One region of the Syntrophobotulus glycolicus DSM 8271 genome, then DNA from elsewhere that is predicted to be linked to it. Evidence: riboswitches for the same ligand, from Rfam matches in the RefSeq annotation. Region 1 holds a riboswitch; each other region holds the start of a gene.
What was found. A riboswitch is a leader RNA that binds a small molecule or an ion and turns the genes downstream of it on or off. The one in region 1 is predicted to bind cyclic di-GMP.

Region 1 (4,477 bases):
GGAATCCCGCAAGAACTGGTCTTAGACCAGGACAGTATCGTTTGTGTGGCAGAAAATGCTGGCGATATCATCCATACCTATGAGTTTGAAAAACTCCGGCAGGAATGCAAACTGAGCATTTATATGTGCCGTGGCGCCGACCCGGAAAGCAAAGGCAAGATAGAAAGCACCGTAAAATATGTGAAGGGCAATTTCCTGGAAAACCGACTCTACGTGGATGATGATATCCTAAACAGCAGCTGCCTGGATTGGCTGGAACGTACCGCCAATGCCAAAATCCACGGAACAACCAAGCGCGTTCCTGCGGAAGTCTTTGCCGAAGAACGGGAACACCTGCGTCCACTGGTCGAGTGCGCAGAAACTCATGGCGCCACCCTTTGCAGAACGGTCCGCAAGGACAATACCATTCTTTATGACAGCAACCGATATTCCGTTCCGCTTGGCACTTACAACAGGCAGAAAGAGGTTTGCATTGTGCCTAAGGACGGCATGTTATTCATCCAGACGGTTTTTGGAGAGCCAATCTGCGAGCACCGCCTTTCCAGCGGGAGAGGTCTGCTTATCCAAAGTACAAGCCACCAACGCGATAGGACCAGTTCCCTGGATCAGATGCAAGCTGCACTAGGCGTGCTTCTGCTTGGCAAGGCGGATGATTTCCTCCAGGAGATCCGTACCGAGAAATCCCGGTATGCCAGAGACCAGTTTAAACTGATCCACACACTCTGCGACCAGTATGGTATTGAGGCTGTCCTGGAAGCGGCTGATTTTTGTCATGACAGCAAACTCTACAGTGCCAACTACATAAAAGGCTATCTGGAGCACAGGGTCCCTAAACAGCCCGAACCGCCAGCGCTGCTCCTTCCGGTGAGCAGTGCAAAATACCATGTGACAACGCAAAAGCGCTCCCTTAGCGTCTATGCCAAGGCGGGAGGTGCTAAATAATGCGCCCCATTGACCGGGTAAGTGGACTGCTTTCCGACTTGCGCATGAACCCCATAGATTTTGAAGCACTTTTTGCTGGGAAGAACACCTTGACCCCCGTGGAAAGCGTAGAGCTGTTTTTGCAGGAACAGCAACGGCTTCGGATACAAAAGCAAAATCTGTTGCGCTGCCGCAGAGCCAACTTACCGGCTGAGAAAACCATGGATTCGTTTGACTTTGGATTCCAGCGCAGTGTTTCCAAGGAGCAGATGCTGCGACTGAGCGATATGACTTGGGTTGAGCAAGCGTACAACGTTTGTTTTCTGGGGCCTCCCGGCGTTGGAAAAACACATCTTGCTCTGTCCCTGGCTGTGAAGGGGCTGGACTTGGGCTATGCGGTGGCCTTTGAAACCTTAGACAACCTGATGAAGATTCTCAAGACGGCCGAAATCTCCGGGGCCAGCAAACGGCGGCTCAAATATCTAAGCAAGGCTGCGCTGGTAATTGTTGATGAAGTGGGTTTTATGCCGCTCTCGCCAGCAGAGGCCAATCTGTTCTTTAGCTTTGTATCTTCCATGGCCGAGCGCACTTCGCTGATTATTACATCCAACAAAGGGTTTGACGAGTGGGCCGAGTTCCTTGGCGATGCGACCATTACAACCGCTATCCTAGACCGTCTGATTCACCGCTGCGAGATCCTCAACATGACGGGCAACAGTTACCGCTTAGAGCACCGCAAAAGCATTACCTGAAAAACTCTGCACTTTGTGGCGAAAAACTCTGTATTTTGCTTGACTGCTTACAAATAAAAGAACAGGAACCATTACTAATGGAATAATAATTCGCCAAAAACAAGATATTCGGGCTAAAAAAGCTATGAATCCCCAAATTGACTCATTTTTTATATTTTTATGAAATTATCCTAGGAAAGTCTTTACTATATGAGAATAATATGCTATTTTTGTAATAGGAAAGCGTATTTTTGTTTAAAACTATTATTGACAATGGCAAACCTGCTGAAAAGCAGCGACGCAAAGCTAAAGGGCCTGTAACATGGCAGCCAGCTACCAAAGTTAGTTTTTTTTGTTTTCTCTTTGAAGCTCAATACTGACAATGGCAAACCTGCTGAAAAGCAGCGACGCAAAGCTAAAGGGCCTGTAACATGGCAGCCAGCTACCAAAGATGGAGGTTTCAAAAATGAAAAGATTTTTTCAAAAGTTAACGGTTTTTATATTGATCGCTGCCCTTTCATTAAGTGTTTATCCTCAAAACGTTTTTAGTTTAACAGCTTTCTCTTATTCGTTCGAATCCGGGCAGACTGATGGATGGAGTGGAAGCGCTATTCTTCAGGAGAATGTCGGAAGCTGTACACTACAGACTGACACAGCTAAAGCTTATGAAGGGAAACAATCTCTTAGGATTGAATATTCCGGCTCAACCAAATATGTCATTACCGGCCCTGAGCCAGAAACTATAAATCCTGGAGATCGTATAGAATACTGGATATTTATCCCCAAAAGCTCGAATCTGAATCGCATATATTTTTATTCAATTGATTCTGAGGGAAATCGAGATGAGTCTTGGTTTCATAATGATGAAGGGTTAGTCAGAGGAAAATGGTTTAATTTATCTTATCGGGTTGATCCAGAGGGCAATGCTCCATTTTCCAGCTATGGTTTTGATCTGGAAACAGAACATGGACAATCTGGTTCTCTCTGGATCGACGCTATTAGGATTAAATCGGATGAGGTTAAGACATGCCCAACCGTACCAGGACTACGTAAGGGTGTGAGCTATACAACTTCTCTCAGCACTTTAAAAGAAGGTAATAATACCTTAAATCAATCAAATTTGGATCTAATAAGAAACAGCGGTTTCGATCATATCCGTTTACCCATAAAACTGAACGATCAATCTTTGGAGACGGCACCCTATACGATCAACGAAGACTATTTGGAGTTAGTTGATTTAGCCATTGCACAAGCACTGGCTAAGGACTTAAATGTTATTCTAGATCTCCATAACTATCCAATTTTGACTGAAGGAACAAACAAAAAATTAGACGAGGAACGTTATTTTGCTTTTTGGACACAGCTATCCAACCGTTACAGCCAGTATTCCGATAATTTATATTTTCAAATATTAGACGAACCTGACTGGTATATTGGATCAGAGAAGTTAAATTCAATCCTTCAGAAGTCCTTGTCCATAATCAGGGAAACAAATCCAACAAGAAACCTAATTGTACCGCATACCCGCTGGAGCGGAGTTCGAAGTGTCAATATGCTTGAGCTTCCTGAAAACGACCGCCATCTTATTGTTTCCATACACTTCTATGAGCCTATAGCATTTACCCACCAAGGAACTGATTGGATTTTCGACAGTTTGAAGAGCCAAAAAGGAGTCCCGTGGTCAGGGACCGTTAAAGAAAAGTATGCGATTTCTGATCTATTTGATTTAGTTGCGGATTGGGCTGTAACTAACAATAGGCCGGTTATATTGGACGAATTCGGTGTTTATAACTTAGCCCCTTCCGATGATAGAGCCATATGGACAGATTTTGTACGCGAAACAGCAGAAGAACGAAACATTTCATGGACTTATTGGGAATTCAATGCGGGCTTCGGCGTATTTGCTCCATGGAAAGGCATGTTCCGTCTTGAGGTATTAGACGCTTTGATCCCTGATTCGATAGACAAGACAGGAACCGGATTTACAATAGCTTCTGAGATAACAAACTGAGGTATCGATTCAATAATATCGAAATAGGTTAATTAGGCGACATTGATTGTACCTGATTAACCTATTTGTTTATTTGAACTTTTTATTGATTTTTACATGTAGCCCAATATTTTTTAGCAATTTGGCTCTTGCATTAAATTTTTTAAAAGATTCTTTGGCGCAATATATACTACGTAATAAATTTTTTCTATATTTAATCCATTGCCTCCCTATTTCTATCATAAAAACAAAAGGAAAAAACAATTGATTATTGCGGTAAAAAGGATAACGCCCGGTAAGTTTTAACCAACTTTCCGTATCGGTTGTCTTGTTCATACTAGTAAAAATATCATTCATGAGCATTTCGGGCAAATTATCATCTAAATTGCTGTTTAAGGATATTTCTAATCCAAAAAATAAATGACAAGTAAGAAGAAGATATTGATAAAACTTGAAAAGCTCTATTGACGTTATAGTAGAATCAATGTAATGAAAATCCAGATTATCATAATAGGTATTAAAAAACAAAACAAAATCACAAAGTTGCCTGAGATTACATCCAGAATAAATAAGATGAGTAGCTAAGTGTATTACCATATTTATATACTCATCCTCAAGTGATAAAGCTGTTAATTGTATGCCTCCGATCTCTATAACGCGAACATTGTCCCAAATACGTTCTAATGGAAACGGGTTATTTCTTTTTTTCATATAACGTGGATTCCAAAGCGTTTTATGAAGTTCTACAGTAATATACCCTAATTTATACATTTCAATATGCATATGTCCAGGATCATTCACATCAAAACCTGGGGGGATTTGATAACCAAAGCTC
Region 2 (4,477 bases), 420 kb from region 1:
AGTGTTCATCCGTACAATAATCAAGTACCCTGTCCCTGACAGATGTATGAATACGAATTTTGATTTTGGTTTGCATGGTTGCCAAAATATCCGTAAAATCCAACTGCGGTTTTTGATGATCTCGCGGCGTAAAAAATTCCTCTTGTATTTGCAGGTTTGATGTGCGGGATAGTTTGAATAAGCGAAAATCATTTCTTTTATGGCAATACCCTTGCCAATACCACTGACTGCTTTTCAATACAAGCTGATAGGGCTCGGCTGTCCGTGCGGTTTTATTTCCGTAGCGGTCTGCATATTCAAAGGAAAGCAGCTTGCTTTCCCGCAAAGCTGTTTTGATCATTTCTAAATCGGGTTGTCTGTTTCTGTTGCCCATCCACGGATTTAAGTCTATGTCTATTTGATTTGCTTTTAATGCAACGTCTTTCGCTCTGCCGGCGGGGATAAAGCTCTTGACTTTGGCAAGGGCGTTTACCAGTTCATCACCCCGTATTATCTTGGAAAGACTGGAAAGCCCCATCAAGATCGCGGAAAGGTCGGCCGTCGAAAAAACCGTTCGATCAAGCTTGTATTCCTGCATGATTTCAAAGCCGCCGCCTACTCCCGATGCCCCGCGCACAGGAATACCCGCCATGTTGATCGTGTCTATGTCGCGGTAGATTGTGCGGGGTGAAACTTCAAACAGATCTGCTAACTCCTGTGCGCCTACCCGCTCTCGATCAAGGAGTATCATAATCATGCTGACCAGCCTGTCAACTTTCATCTGACAGCCTCCCTTTCAAATTTCTTTTGATCCTTATTGATTGTTGCCATACTGTTGTCAACAATTACACAGTACAATAAAAAAGCAAACAAATCAATCTACCGATCAGGAGGAGACACGATGCAAAAAAAAGCCTTAGTCATCATTGATCTTCAAAATGACATAACAAAAAATTATAAGGATATTATTGGCAATATCAATAAAGCGATTGATTGGGCCGTCAAGCATGATCTTCATGTTATTTATCTAAGGCATGAAAATTTATCAGCCGGTACGAGGACGTTTAAACCCCAGACCTCTGGGTCTGAATTCGTTTCGGACTTGAACATCGTATCAAAAAATGTTTTTACAAAATACAAAGGAAACGCCTTAAGCAGTGAAGAATTTACAGACTTTATTCGTAAAAATGAACTCTGTGATTTCTACATAACAGGAGCAGATGCTGTTGCTTGTGTTAAATCAACCTGTTACAACTTACGCAAAGCAAATTATGGCGTTAATGTTTTATCAGATTGCATTACCAGCTATGATAAAAGGAAAATTGACGAAATGCTGCGTTATTACGAACGTAAAGGCAGTAAAATCATTCGTTTAAATGACTTGTTAACCTGATCACATCTTTGACGCACAGAAACCTGACTGAACTCAGTCGATGAAGAAGGCCGACTGACCTTGGCTTAGCTCTGAACGGCGAACGATAATACATCCGGGCACAATACTTGAAAACTTCCCATTGTTCTGTCCGAAGTGCAAACAGGAAGCCTTAATCAAGGTCCGACAATTCAATCCATTAGTTACCAAAGAGCCAGACACTAAGACGCAGAGCCGATAACCGTGATTGAGCTCACCGTTATCGGCTCTTTCTCTATGGTGACTGTATTCCACACTACACAACTGCTGACCGTTTTCGCTAGGAAAAGAAAACCTTTGTTTAGGACGGTTATCGTCTGCCTGTCCGTTCGCCCGTACCCTTCTCCTGTCCGTTTATTTCGCTAAGCCGCCCCTTTTCGCTTTCTCGATCTCCCTTCATCACTGGTCATTCCTCTTCAGATTTTCAATTCCAGCAAGGCTTTAACCGCCTCCAGCGCAGCATTGGGAACCGCCGCCGGGCCGCCGAAAACGCCGGCTTCTTTGACTTTCCCTTTGACCGATTTCAGCAGTTGTTCCTGTTCCTCCGTCAGACCACTCTTCCCGGCTTCACCCGCTAGGACCAGCCAGCCGCCGCTCCGCCAACCAGGATGGTCCGTGTCACCTTCAGCTCGGCCAAAGCTTTGGCTGTTGCTTCCGGCAGCCGGTCCGCTGTGCTGTCCGCATAAAGGATGGGTACTCCTTATATGGCGTATTCATAGGTGTTCCCCCTATAGGGGTCTGGCGGCACAGTGGTACGGCGGAGCGGCGCATGGCTCGCAATGACGCTTGACGTTTCCGCAGCTTATGGCGTAACGGATGAATGTGCATGGCCGCCCCGCCGCAGTAGCTCTGCCGCCAGACCAAATCAATCAATTCAGCGGTAGCTATTTTGAAAAACATCCTATTTGACCACGCATCCCGGATGTCAGGGGGGCAACATCGGGCCGCGACGGTAAACCGTCCCGCATGAAAGCTCTTCCCGGCCTTTCCCAGCCGGGGCGACGCTTCCCCTGCGCAGTTTTTTTGGCAGCCAAGCTATCATAGCGTTAGATGCGCCTTAGACCCTATAGCTTTGGCATCCCCGTTTTTCAGCGGGTTTGCCCTTAGCGATATTTTGTTACCGTTACTTTGGTTTTCTCGCACCGTCCGGCCCTATCTCATAGCCGTCCACTTTGGTGCTTTTGGCAAGGGAGGCGTCGGCATAGAAGTAATACCATTTGCCGTCGATCTGGAGCCACTTGCCGGCAACCATGATGCCGTAAGTGTCGAAGTAATAGCGTTTGTTGTTGCCGTTCGCGCCGATGTCCCACCAGCCGGTGATCCGGATGTTGCCGGAATAGAAGTACCAGTTGCCGCCATCCTGCACCCAGCCGGTCTTGAGCGTTCCGTTTGTTTCAAAGAAATACTTCACGCCGTCGATGGTTTGTGTTCCAGTAACCGCTTTGCCGTCCCTGTAATAGAGATACTGTCCGGCGTCGTTTTTCGCCCAGCCCTGGGCCGTGGCGGGGTCGATGGTCAGCTTGATGTAGCGGTGGAGCATGGAGGAAAACTCCGCGCGGGTGGCGCTGGACTTGGGATTAAACCTGTTGCCTGTGCCGCCCATCATGATGCCCGCCTGCTGTATGGCGGTTACTGCCGTTTTGTACACGCTGCCGATGCTGGAAGCGTCCGCATAAGTTGTCGCCTCACGGGTAATAGGGAGCTTATAGCCGGTGGCTTTTGCATAGTTTGCGAAGATCACAGCGATTTCCTCACGGGTAATCGCCCGGTCAGGCGCAAACTGCTGGCTGCCAATGCCCTGAATGATGCCTTTTTTATACGCCCACTCAATGTAGGGGCGGAAGGCGCTGTCTGCTTTCACATCGGTGAAGCTGTTGATGGTGTATGCTTTGGTATCCACATTTGCCAGTCCGCCGAGAGCCGTTACCAGCATCCCGCGCGTCATGGCGGTGTCAGGTGCAAAGGTAGTCTCCGAGGTGCCGGAGAGAAGTCCTCTGCCGACCGCATAATCAATGGCTTCCTTGGCCCAATGCTTCCCGATATCCGTGAACTTCGCACTCGGCGCCGTATAGCCTACGCCGTACACCGAGAAATGATTGGTGGGGATTAGGATTCCTCCTGCGTTTGCGTCATAAGCCGAACCGTCGATGCGGACCGGTTTGCCGTTTGCGTCCACATATGTGCCGAACAGATAACCCACGGCTTCTCCGCTCGCCGGCGTGTAGGGGATGGAAAGGGTCGCTGTGCCGCTGCCAAGGTTGGTGATGTTCACGGTCTTGCCGTCCTTGACATAGCTGATCGTAATGTTATATACCGGCCTGTTTCCAATAAGAGCCCTGGCTTCGTCGGAAAGCCCGGTCGCCGGGGTGAAGCTGATCGTAACATTGCCTCCGCTCTGCTTCTGGATTTCCTTGAGTGCAGCGAGATCAAGTCCGAGGGAAACCGGCGCACCGTTTATCTCAAGGCTGGTTACTCCAGCGTTCACAAGACTATTCAGAGAGCTTTGTGTCAGGGTTGTTGTCAGGGAAGTTGCTCCCTGCGGCATGGTGACATTCAGCGCAACAGAGGTTCCGTTTGCGGTTTTGCCCTGCGCTTTGGCGTCGGCCTGCGCTTTGGCGATAGCGTCAGTAATGGTTTTATCCGAAATTACGGCGCTGGCTGCGCCGCCTGTACCCGCTGTTGCCGTGACGGGAGCAGACGCCGTAACAGGTTGGTCAGGTTTCTTTTCGGGTGTTGTTGTCGGGGTGCCTGGCGTGTAGGAACCACCGCCGCCATGACCGTTTCCGCCTCCGCCGCTGTAGCTCCAGTTGGCGTACAAATCCACGTTGGAAGAGATAACGCTGGAGCTTGTGTACCTCGTTCCCGAGCCGCTTTGGCCAGCGAACCAGCCGCCGAACGTATAGCCGCTACGCGCTGGATTTGCCGGCCAGCTGCCGCCAAGCGCGGAGCCGTTGAGCACGCTTCTGCTTGTGTACAGCGCACCGTTGCTGTAAAAGTTTACGGTGAAACTGGTCTGGGCGGAATCCGACGGCATGGCCGACGCACTTGCCTCCGCGCCATTGCCGGCGCTGTTGACCGCCCGCACCT
Region 3 (4,477 bases), 130 kb from region 1:
AGCCATCGTGCTGCTCTTAAAGGAACTGAAAGAGCAGGGCAAAACCGTCGTAGTGGTCCACCACGACCTGCAGACCGTCGCCAACTATTTTGATTGGGTGACACTGATCAACTTGCGGGTGGTCGCCAGCGGACCGGTCGAAGAGGTTTTTCATGAGGAAAACGTGCAAAAAACTTACCGGAGCACCGGTAAGCTGTTAAGGAGCACAGTGTGAAATGAAAGCCTTGATTTTTCTGCTTAACGACTATACCTTTCAGACAGTCGCGCTGGGCTCGGCCCTGTTAGGGCTCATCAGCGGCGTGCTGGGAAGCTTTGCTGTGCTGCGCAGGCAAAGCTTGCTGGGCGACGGAGTTTCCCATTCCGCCTTGCCCGGAGTGGTCCTGGCTTTTATCCTGCTGGGCAGCAAAAACACGGAAATCCTGTTGTTGGGCGCCCTGGCCTCCGGACTCCTGGCCACACTTTTAATCGTCGGCATTGTCCGGTACACGCGGATCAAGTTCGACAGCGCCCTGGCGCTGGTGATGTCCGTATTTTTCGGGCTGGGCCTGGTGCTTCTGAGCTATGTGCAAAAGATCCCCAACGCCAACCAGGCGGGACTCAAGCGTTTTATCTTCGGCCAGGCATCCACGCTGCTGCAGGGTGATATCATCCTGATGGCGGTTTGCGGAACGGTCCTGCTCGCTCTTGTCGTCCTGTTCTGGAAGGAATTCAAGCTCTTTACCTTTGACGGTGACTTTGCCCAAAGCCTCGGCTTTTCGCCGCAAAGGCTGAACCTGCTGCTGTCGTTTATGATCGTCCTGGCCATCATCATCGGGCTGCAAACGGTGGGTGTTATTCTGATGAGCGCCATGCTGATCGCGCCGGCCGTTGCCGCGCGCCAGTGGACCAATAAGCTGTGGAAGATGGTCCTGCTGGCCGCCGTTTTCGGCGCAGTGTCGGGCGTGGCGGGAACCACGGCCAGCTCCCTGGCCCCCAAGCTGCCCACCGGGCCGGCGATTGTGGTGTGTGTCAGCACGATCGTTGTGATCAGCGTTTTATTTGCCCCGGGAAGGGGCGTCCTGCACAGACTGTATCGGCACAGAAAAAACAAACTTTTATTGCGGATGGAAGGAGGCGCGTTCCATGTCCCCACACCTTGAAATACAGCTCATTGCCGTGATCGTGGCAACGGCTTGCGCGCTCCCCGGTGTGTTTCTGGTGCTGCGCGGGATGTCTATGATGTCCGACTCCATTACCCATACCATCCTGCTCGGCATCGTGCTGGCGTTTTTTATGACACATGACCTGTCCTCACCCTTACTGATCATCGGCGCGGCTTTGATGGGCGTCGCCACCGTTTGGCTGACCGAAATGCTGAGCCGCACCCGGCTTTTGGCAGAGGACGCCGCCATTGGCGTCGTGTTCCCGCTGCTGTTTTCCATCGCGATTATTCTGATCACGCGCTACGCAGGCTCTGTACACTTGGATACCGACTCTGTGCTTCTGGGCGAGCTGGCCTTCGCGCCGTTTGACCGGATGATTGTGGGGGGAGTGGATATCGGTGCCAAAGCCCTTTACATGACGGGCGCTCTGCTGCTCATCAACCTGGCGGCGATTAGCCTGTTCTTTAAGGAGCTGAAGGTGGCGACCTTTGATCCGCTGCTGGCGGCCGTTCTGGGCTTTGCCCCGGCCTTGGTGCATTACGGCCTGATGACGCTGGTTTCGCTTACCGCGGTCGGCGCGTTCCAGGCAGTCGGCTCTATCCTGGTGGTGGCGTTCATGATCGGCCCGCCGGTCACGGCATATTTGCTGACCGACGATTTGAAACGGATGCTCATGCTCAGCGGACTGATCGGCGCCGCCAACGGGGTATTCGGTTACCAGGCAGCCGCTTTCCTGGACGTATCCATCGCCGGCTGCATGGCAGTGGTGACCGGAATCGTCTTCCTGCTGGCGTTCGTCTTTGCCCCGCGCCGCGGACTCGCCAGCTCCCTGCTCGGACGCCGCCGCCGGAAAATAGAATTTGCCAAAATGACACTCCTTCTTTACCTCTGCAACCAGGAGGCCGGCGCAGAGGAAATGAGGAAAGAAAGAATTGACGCGATCCTGGCGCAGTTGCATTGGAGCGAAGGGTTTACCAGGAAAATCATGGTGATTTTGCAAAAAGAAGATTGCCTGGATTTTACAGGGGATGCCGTTAAACTGACTGCCGGCGGGTACTCAGCTTGCAAGAAAAGTTACGAAGCGGGATGAGATTGGTTCTCATTTCTCATTGACAACGGTCAGGATTTTCCGTATCATTATCTCGAAAAATGAAATGAAAAAATAATGATGACGATAAGAGCACACCTTCCGAAAGGATGGGCCGCAAAGTCACGGGTCTAAAGCGATTTGCCAGGATTGCCGGACTGCCGAAACATGGATGAGAGTGAAATGAGCATCTATGCTTCAAAAAGATGCTTGTTTTTTTATTTTTGAAAACATTTCTTCAAATCATCTTTATTTTCATTGCGGGAAGGGGAAAATCTTGTGCGACACTTGAGAAAGCTTTTGAGGACCGCTTTATTCACACTTATGTTAATATTGTTCATGGCAGAGCCGGCCTTTACCTATGCCGCCGGCAATGAATGCCGTTTGGCCGGTCAGGACCGCTACGCGACGGCAGCCGCAATAGCCCGGGAGGGTTGGACACAATCCGACTATGCCCTTTTGGTGAGCGGAGAAAATTTTCCCGATGCTTTGGTTGCGGCGCCCTTAGCAAAACAATATGGGGCGCCGATACTCCTGTCCCAGAAGAAATGCCTGCCTGAAGTGACAAAACAAACATTGAACGATTTAAAGATAAAAAATGTCATCCTGATCGGCGGCCAGGGGGTGCTGTCCGCTCAGCTTCAGGATGAGCTGCAGGATATGGAGATCCGTTCAAGCCGGCTGGCCGGTGAAGACAGATATGAAACAGCCATCGTTGTGGCAGACCAACTTACCGATATTTCGGAGGTCGTGATCGCAACGGGGGAAGATTTTGCCGATGCTCTCTCAATTTCCTCTATTGCCGCCGCTAAACATATGCCGGTTATTCTGGTGCCGAAAAATAACATCGGGAGTGCCACCCAGACCTTTATCCGAAAAAACAAGATCAGGAAAACTTATGTTGTCGGCAGCCCGGATTTGATCAGCGACCGGGTAGCGGAGCAGTTTGCCAAACCGGAACGGGTAACCGGAGCCACGAAATACGACCGGAATATCAATATCATCAAAAGATTTCAAGCCGGGATCAGCGAAGATAATGTGTTTTTAGCAACTGGAAATAACTATGCCGACGCTTTGGCGGGAGCCGGTTATGCCGCAAAAATCAATGCTCCCATTGTCTTAGTCAGCGGCAATATGAGCAGATCGACGAAAAGTTATCTGTCATCAAATCTATCCGATAAAAATGTCTACATTCTGGGCGGGGAAGGAGCGGTCAGTGCATCGATCTTTCATACAGCCGGCAGCCGGGGAGACCAAAGCAATTCCAGACGGGAAACGACAACAGATCTCCTGCGGGAGCTTGGGTCTAATGAAGCAAAGTACGCTCTGGTCTTTGGCTCAACAGACAATAAAATGTATCAAAGCGCCGCTGAAGCGCAAGAGAATATGGTTGAGATCAGGGTCGATGTATGGCAGATAAACACCGAAGGGGAGAAATCTCCCGCAAAGTGTACATTGACTGTCAATAAAGCGATAGCGGATATGATCAGCTCGGTATTTGAGGAAATATTTGAAGGCGGGGAGAAATTCCCCATATACAGTGCCGAGGGATATGTTTGGCGCGGTGATGATACTTCGGAGCATAATTGGGGTTTGGCTGTTGATCTCAATCCGAACGAGAATGCTATGATCAACAGCAGCGGGGAGGTTGTAGCCGGCTCCTTTTGGGATCCCCAAAAGAGTCCCTATTCCATCCCGGAGGATGGCGATGTGGTCAAAGCATTTCAAAAATACGGCTTTGCCTGGGGCGGTAACGCCTGGAAGTCGTCAAATGATTATATGCATTTTTCTTATTTGGGGAAATAAAAACGGATTCGGGCGAGAAGGGCGAGATAGGCCTTCTCCATCAGATCAAGGAAAACAGATCAAAGGGTCCCGTACAGCAGATGAAAAGAAAAGATCTGGCTGTCCCGCAATTTATTTGATAAAATTGGACTAAAAACCGGCTTGATTTGATGGGAGCGACTATGGAAACTTCTGCCCTGTTATTAATTGCCTCACTCGGGGCTATTTCTGTTTTGCTGATGCTGTACGCCTACATCTTTACGTTTGACCACAGGCTTTTTCTCGGCCTGTGGTTTATTGGCTGGGCCGTCATTGCCTTGAATTATAGTCTGGATGCTTTTTTCCCTGACTTGCTGAGACAAAACCGCCTGATTTTAGGTCTTAGTCTGAGCTCGTATTTCTGGGCAAATCTTTTGATCTCCTGGGGCACGTTTATCTTCCTGAAAATCAAAGCCGGAATGTC
Region 4 (4,477 bases), 810 kb from region 1:
TGAGCAGGAAGACATTATTTCAGAAGAATAAACCTGTATCCTGACTTACCTGAGAACAGACGAAAACAATGGAACTGTTTCCTCGAACAGATAGCCCCCAAAAAACTACCGTTGACCTATTCCCTTGAACGGGAAAATGGCAAAATACATACCTGACATCAACCTGATGTCATCGTTCCATGTGGAATGGATAAAAATGATGACGGATGTACGGTCAGGAGGAGATAAAGGCGCACCTATAGACCACAAGATGCCGTGGTTTTGAAGCAAAGGAATAAGCAAAGAATAAGCAAAGAATAAGCAAAGGAATAAGAAAAGAACAGGCAAAAACCGGGCCTGAAAACCAAGTTGAATAAGGGGCTGCCGCATCATCGAATTAATCAATTCGCCCGCGGCGGCCTCATTTTTGCGGCTTAAGACAGAAACGAGAGACGGTTTTTTTTCTCAAATCGCGGCGGATTTACATCAGGCTGCTGAGGCGGAGGAAAATGCAAATCCAAACAGGATTTTAGCAGAATTAGACACGATTTTGCTGCTTTATGACAATAAAGATAGACAATCACCTTTGATCTTGCTAACTTAAGGATTACGGAAAAACAGTGAAAACCTTAAACACAACGGACAGGGCCGGAAAGCAGCGCCGTCACCTTTTCGCTTCAGTTTGTTAAAGGGGTTGAATTTTTGTTGAGGATAGAAATAAAAAACGAGTTTCCCTTCATCCTATCTCTTTCTGTTATTCTGGTCGTGTTGATTGGGATGGATGGAAGCGGAACCGGGCGGGTTGTGTTAGGTTTGCCTTTTGTCCTGTTTTTTCCCGGGTATACCTTAATCGCAGCTCTGTTTCCGGCCAGGGGCGATCTCGACGGGATTGAACGGCTTGCCTTGAGCTTTGGTCTGAGTATAGCCGTGGTGCCGCTTCTAGGTGTCATCCTGAACTGCGTCCCGTGGGGAATAGGGCTTTACCCTATCCTGGTGACGCTTTTGGTTTTCACGATCCTGCTGTCCGCTATCGCGATCTGCCGAAGAAAAAAACTTTCTTTGGAAAACCGTTTTGGGCTTTCTTTAAACGTGAAACCAATCAAATGGGGCAGCCTTTCCAGGCTGGACAAAATTCTCGCGGCGGTACTGGCGGCAGTGATTATTTTGGCGATAGGAAGCCTGTATTATACCGCGGCGATACCAGCAGCTGGTGAGAAGTTCACAGAGTTTTATCTTTTGGGTTCGGACGGGAAGGCAGAGGGCTACCCCCGGGTGATGAAAACGGGTGAGACCAAGGAAGTGATCCTGGGAACCGTGAATCACGAAGGCCGCCAGGTCTCCTATACCGTCCAAGTGCGAATGGACGGGGAGGTGAAGAGGCAGCTGGGGCCTTTTCAGGCGGACAATGAGGAAAAAAAGGAAGAGTCCGTCAGCTTCAGGATAAATGAGCCTCATGAAAATCTGAAGGTAGAGTTTTTACTGTTTAAAGATGGGGAGAGCGTTCCCTATCGCTCCTTGCATTTGTGGGTAAACGTTCAGGAGTAGATGACAAATACATATCCAAAAAAATTTTTCCGCGACCCCTCAAAAAGGAAGGGGGGGAGCGTATTAATCATTAAGGGAGTTTCTGCAAGGAAACTGACTGTGAACTGAAAAGGCAAACTTGCCGAAAGGCAAGGACGCAAAGCTACGGGTCTAAAGCCCGGCATTTTCTTGAGAAAAAATGCCGGGCCAGGACCGCCGGGCCGCCGAACGAAAAGCTGATGCTTTCTTTAGATAAAGGAAAGGTTCCGTTTCCGGCGATCCGGAAACGGTTTTTTTTATGCGGAACCTGGGCATTGGCAAATTCGGGCAAGATAATGGAACATTTAGACAAGATAATGGAACTTTTCGACATGACGGGCAGGAACCGGTTTCTTTTTACATAAATACATCTGAGTAAGGGAGGTGACACGTTGGAGAGGCTGACTTCCTTTTCCCTGCTGATCGTATCGTTTCCTGAATCGATCCTGGTGGCGATCCTGGGGTTTCTCATGGTAGGGCTCAAACCTCGGTGGCGCGATTTACTGATGATTGGATTTTTGCAGGCGGCGGTTTCTTATCTCATTCAGCGATCCCCGGTGCCCTTTGGGCTCCACTCCATCCTTGAAACACTCTTATTCATTTTCAATATTCGTCTGGTTACCCGCCTGCCCTGCAGGATAGTGCTGCTGGCGTCTTTACTTGGCCTGATTTTTTACGGCTCAGTTGAAACGATCGCAATACAGCTCATGTTGCATCTCAAAGGGGTTTCCCTGACTGATGTTTGGAATAATAACGCGATGAGAATCTTCTTCTTCCTCCCGCAGGCCCTGGTCATGCTGATCTTTATCGCGGCGTGTAAAATTTTTCATTTCTCTTTGATGGGTTATGCTCAAGAATATAGCCGTTCGGGATATTTATCCAAAAAGGAAATTCAAGACAAGTTAAAGGCAGACATTGTGAACAAACATAATCTTTTTATCTCTGTAGTCGTTCTCCTCCCCTTACTTTTACTGGTCATATTAAACACCGCCTTTGAGGCTGCCATGTTAAACATTTTTCCGGGAGAGCATTTTATTATCTTTAACGGGTTCATGGGAATGTTCATTATTATTTTAACGGTACTCTCCACTGTCGCCGTCAAAAAAATCGGACAAGAGATCGAAAAGGAATACGAGGCGAAAAGAGCGGAGGAAAACTTCAAACAGATCAAACAATTGCTGGACTCTTCCAGAAAGCAGAGACATGATTTCCACCACCAGCTGCAGACGATTTACGGACTGCTGGAAAGCGGCTCCTATGAGAGAGCGCGGGATTACATCAGCAGGGCGTTCGGTGAGATATCCAAAACCGCGGAACTGATAAAAATTGACGATTATAGCATCAGCGCCCTTCTCCACACCAAAATAGGCTTGGCTGAAGCCAGAAAAATCAAAATGGAAATCGCCGTTGAAGGCAGCCTCAAAGATCTCCCGTTAACTCCGCATGAAGCCGGCTCCTTGCTGGGAAACCTGATTGACAACGCGCTTGAGGCCGTAGAAGCTGAAGCCGGTGAAGGCAGGCAGGTAAACGTAAAAATAGCCCGTGAACATGGAGCGTACGTATTCATGGTCAGCAATACAGGGGACCCTATCGTCCCCAGAATCAGAGAAACAATGTTCAAATCTGACTTCACGACAAAAAAAGATCACAGCGGTTTGGGCCTGGCAATTGTCAAAGATATCGTCACCAAACACCGGGGCAACATCGCGATCAGCAGCGACCCTGAAGAAACAGCTTTTACCATTACAATCCCGCTGAAAAAGGAGGCGAAGTTGAATGAATCTAAGTCAAATGGCTGGAGGAGCCGCAAACTACCTGTCTAAAGAACTGGCCCTGGATACCGGCAAAATCGATACGTTGCGTTTCGGCTTAGAAATGATCCTGGCGACGCTCATTAAAGGGGGGATTCTGATCACCCTGGCCTATTTCCTTGGAATACTTCCTGAGGTGATGTTTGCAATGGCCTGCGGGGCGATTTACCGGCTGTTCAGCGGCGGAGCCCACTGCAGCGGATACTGGAGATGCCTTACCCTGGGACTGATCAGTTATCTCACAGCCGGAGAAACAGGATTATATCTGGGAAGCCGTTTATCAGCAGACTTCCTGAGCTATTCCCTGCTGGCCGGATATTTCCTGTCCGTTCTCTGCGTGATCGCCTGGGTGCCGGGGGAAGTACCGTTTAAAAAGATTACAAGCGCTTCTGAAAGAATCCTGTTTAAAATTCTTTCATTGGCCTATCTTTGCTTATGGTTAGGGATCAGTGTCATTATGGTTCACTTTGGCCACGCATCGTTTGCGGCTGCCGGGCTTTTTGCTGTCATGATCCAGACAATCAGTTTTTCTCCGCCGGGTTACAAGGTTATCCACAAAGCGGATGACTTTTTAATACGATTATCCAGAGAAAGGAGGTGTTCAGCTCATGCTGCAAAAGATTAAAAAACTCATGGTGACCCCTGTTGTGATGGCTGCTTTCTTAGTCGCCGCCGTCGGTGTCAAGCCAGCGTGTTTCTTTTGGTTTTATCAGCCTGCTCCTCCCGTAAAATCAGAATAAAAGGAGGGGAGAATTTCGTATGAAGATAACGGTCTTCATTGCTGAAGATGATCCTGACATGCGTCATGTGCTCAAAAAAGTGGTGGAAGAGGTTGAGGATGTTGAGGTCATAGGGGCGGCCGGAAATGGGCTGGAGGCAATAAGGTTAATTCAAGAATTGTCGCCGCAAGTGGTTTTTGCAGATATCGACCTACCGGGAAAGGACGGTGTTGAACTGGCCCAAGAGGTCTTTGACATCAATCCCTTGACGTTTATCGTATTTGCGACAGCTTTCAGCGAATTCAGAGAAAAAGCCTTTGACCTCTATGCTTTCGACTATCTGGTGAAGCCCTTTAAAATGAACCGGGTCCGTCAGACCATGGAGAGGATCAAAGCAGTGTTGTC

Region 2: another riboswitch for cyclic di-GMP. It lies ahead of SGLY_RS17870 (hypothetical protein); the one in region 1 lies ahead of SGLY_RS08030 (glycoside hydrolase family 5 protein).
Region 3: another riboswitch for cyclic di-GMP. It lies ahead of SGLY_RS07500 (cell wall-binding repeat-containing protein); the one in region 1 lies ahead of SGLY_RS08030 (glycoside hydrolase family 5 protein).
Region 4: another riboswitch for cyclic di-GMP. It lies ahead of SGLY_RS04330 (ATP-binding protein); the one in region 1 lies ahead of SGLY_RS08030 (glycoside hydrolase family 5 protein).

What each region holds. Positions count from the first base shown of each region.
Region 1 covers NC_015172.1:1,639,919-1,644,395, reverse strand. Annotated here, with positions in the region: gene istA (IS21 family transposase) at 1-942, shown strand, start outside; gene istB (IS21-like element helper ATPase IstB) at 942-1,673, shown strand; cyclic di-GMP riboswitch class I at 1,918-1,993, shown strand; cyclic di-GMP riboswitch class I at 2,027-2,102, shown strand; gene SGLY_RS08030 (glycoside hydrolase family 5 protein) at 2,119-3,663, shown strand; gene SGLY_RS08025 (nucleotidyltransferase domain-containing protein) at 3,733-4,477, opposite strand, start outside.
Region 2 covers NC_015172.1:1,223,463-1,227,939, reverse strand. Annotated here, with positions in the region: gene SGLY_RS06150 (helix-turn-helix transcriptional regulator) at 1-760, opposite strand, end outside; gene SGLY_RS06145 (cysteine hydrolase family protein) at 881-1,372, shown strand; partial or broken gene SGLY_RS17500 (cysteine-rich KTR domain-containing protein) at 1,431-1,592, shown strand; gene SGLY_RS17870 (hypothetical protein) at 2,015-2,290, opposite strand; cyclic di-GMP riboswitch class I at 2,413-2,502, opposite strand; gene SGLY_RS17055 (S-layer homology domain-containing protein) at 2,514-4,477, opposite strand, start outside.
Region 3 covers NC_015172.1:1,514,181-1,518,657, forward strand. Annotated here, with positions in the region: gene SGLY_RS07485 (metal ABC transporter ATP-binding protein) at 1-214, shown strand, start outside; gene SGLY_RS07490 (metal ABC transporter permease) at 216-1,139, shown strand; gene SGLY_RS07495 (metal ABC transporter permease) at 1,123-2,232, shown strand; cyclic di-GMP riboswitch class I at 2,312-2,395, shown strand; gene SGLY_RS07500 (cell wall-binding repeat-containing protein) at 2,509-4,035, shown strand; gene SGLY_RS07505 (bifunctional diguanylate cyclase/phosphohydrolase) at 4,197-4,477, shown strand, end outside.
Region 4 covers NC_015172.1:828,341-832,817, forward strand. Annotated here, with positions in the region: gene fic (protein adenylyltransferase Fic) at 1-31, shown strand, start outside; gene SGLY_RS18070 (hypothetical protein) at 407-583, shown strand; gene SGLY_RS04320 (DUF1616 domain-containing protein) at 682-1,524, shown strand; cyclic di-GMP riboswitch class I at 1,626-1,732, shown strand; gene SGLY_RS04330 (ATP-binding protein) at 1,935-3,365, shown strand; gene SGLY_RS04335 (accessory gene regulator ArgB-like protein) at 3,319-3,978, shown strand; gene SGLY_RS17410 (cyclic lactone autoinducer peptide) at 3,962-4,093, shown strand; gene SGLY_RS04340 (LytR/AlgR family response regulator transcription factor) at 4,113-4,477, shown strand, end outside.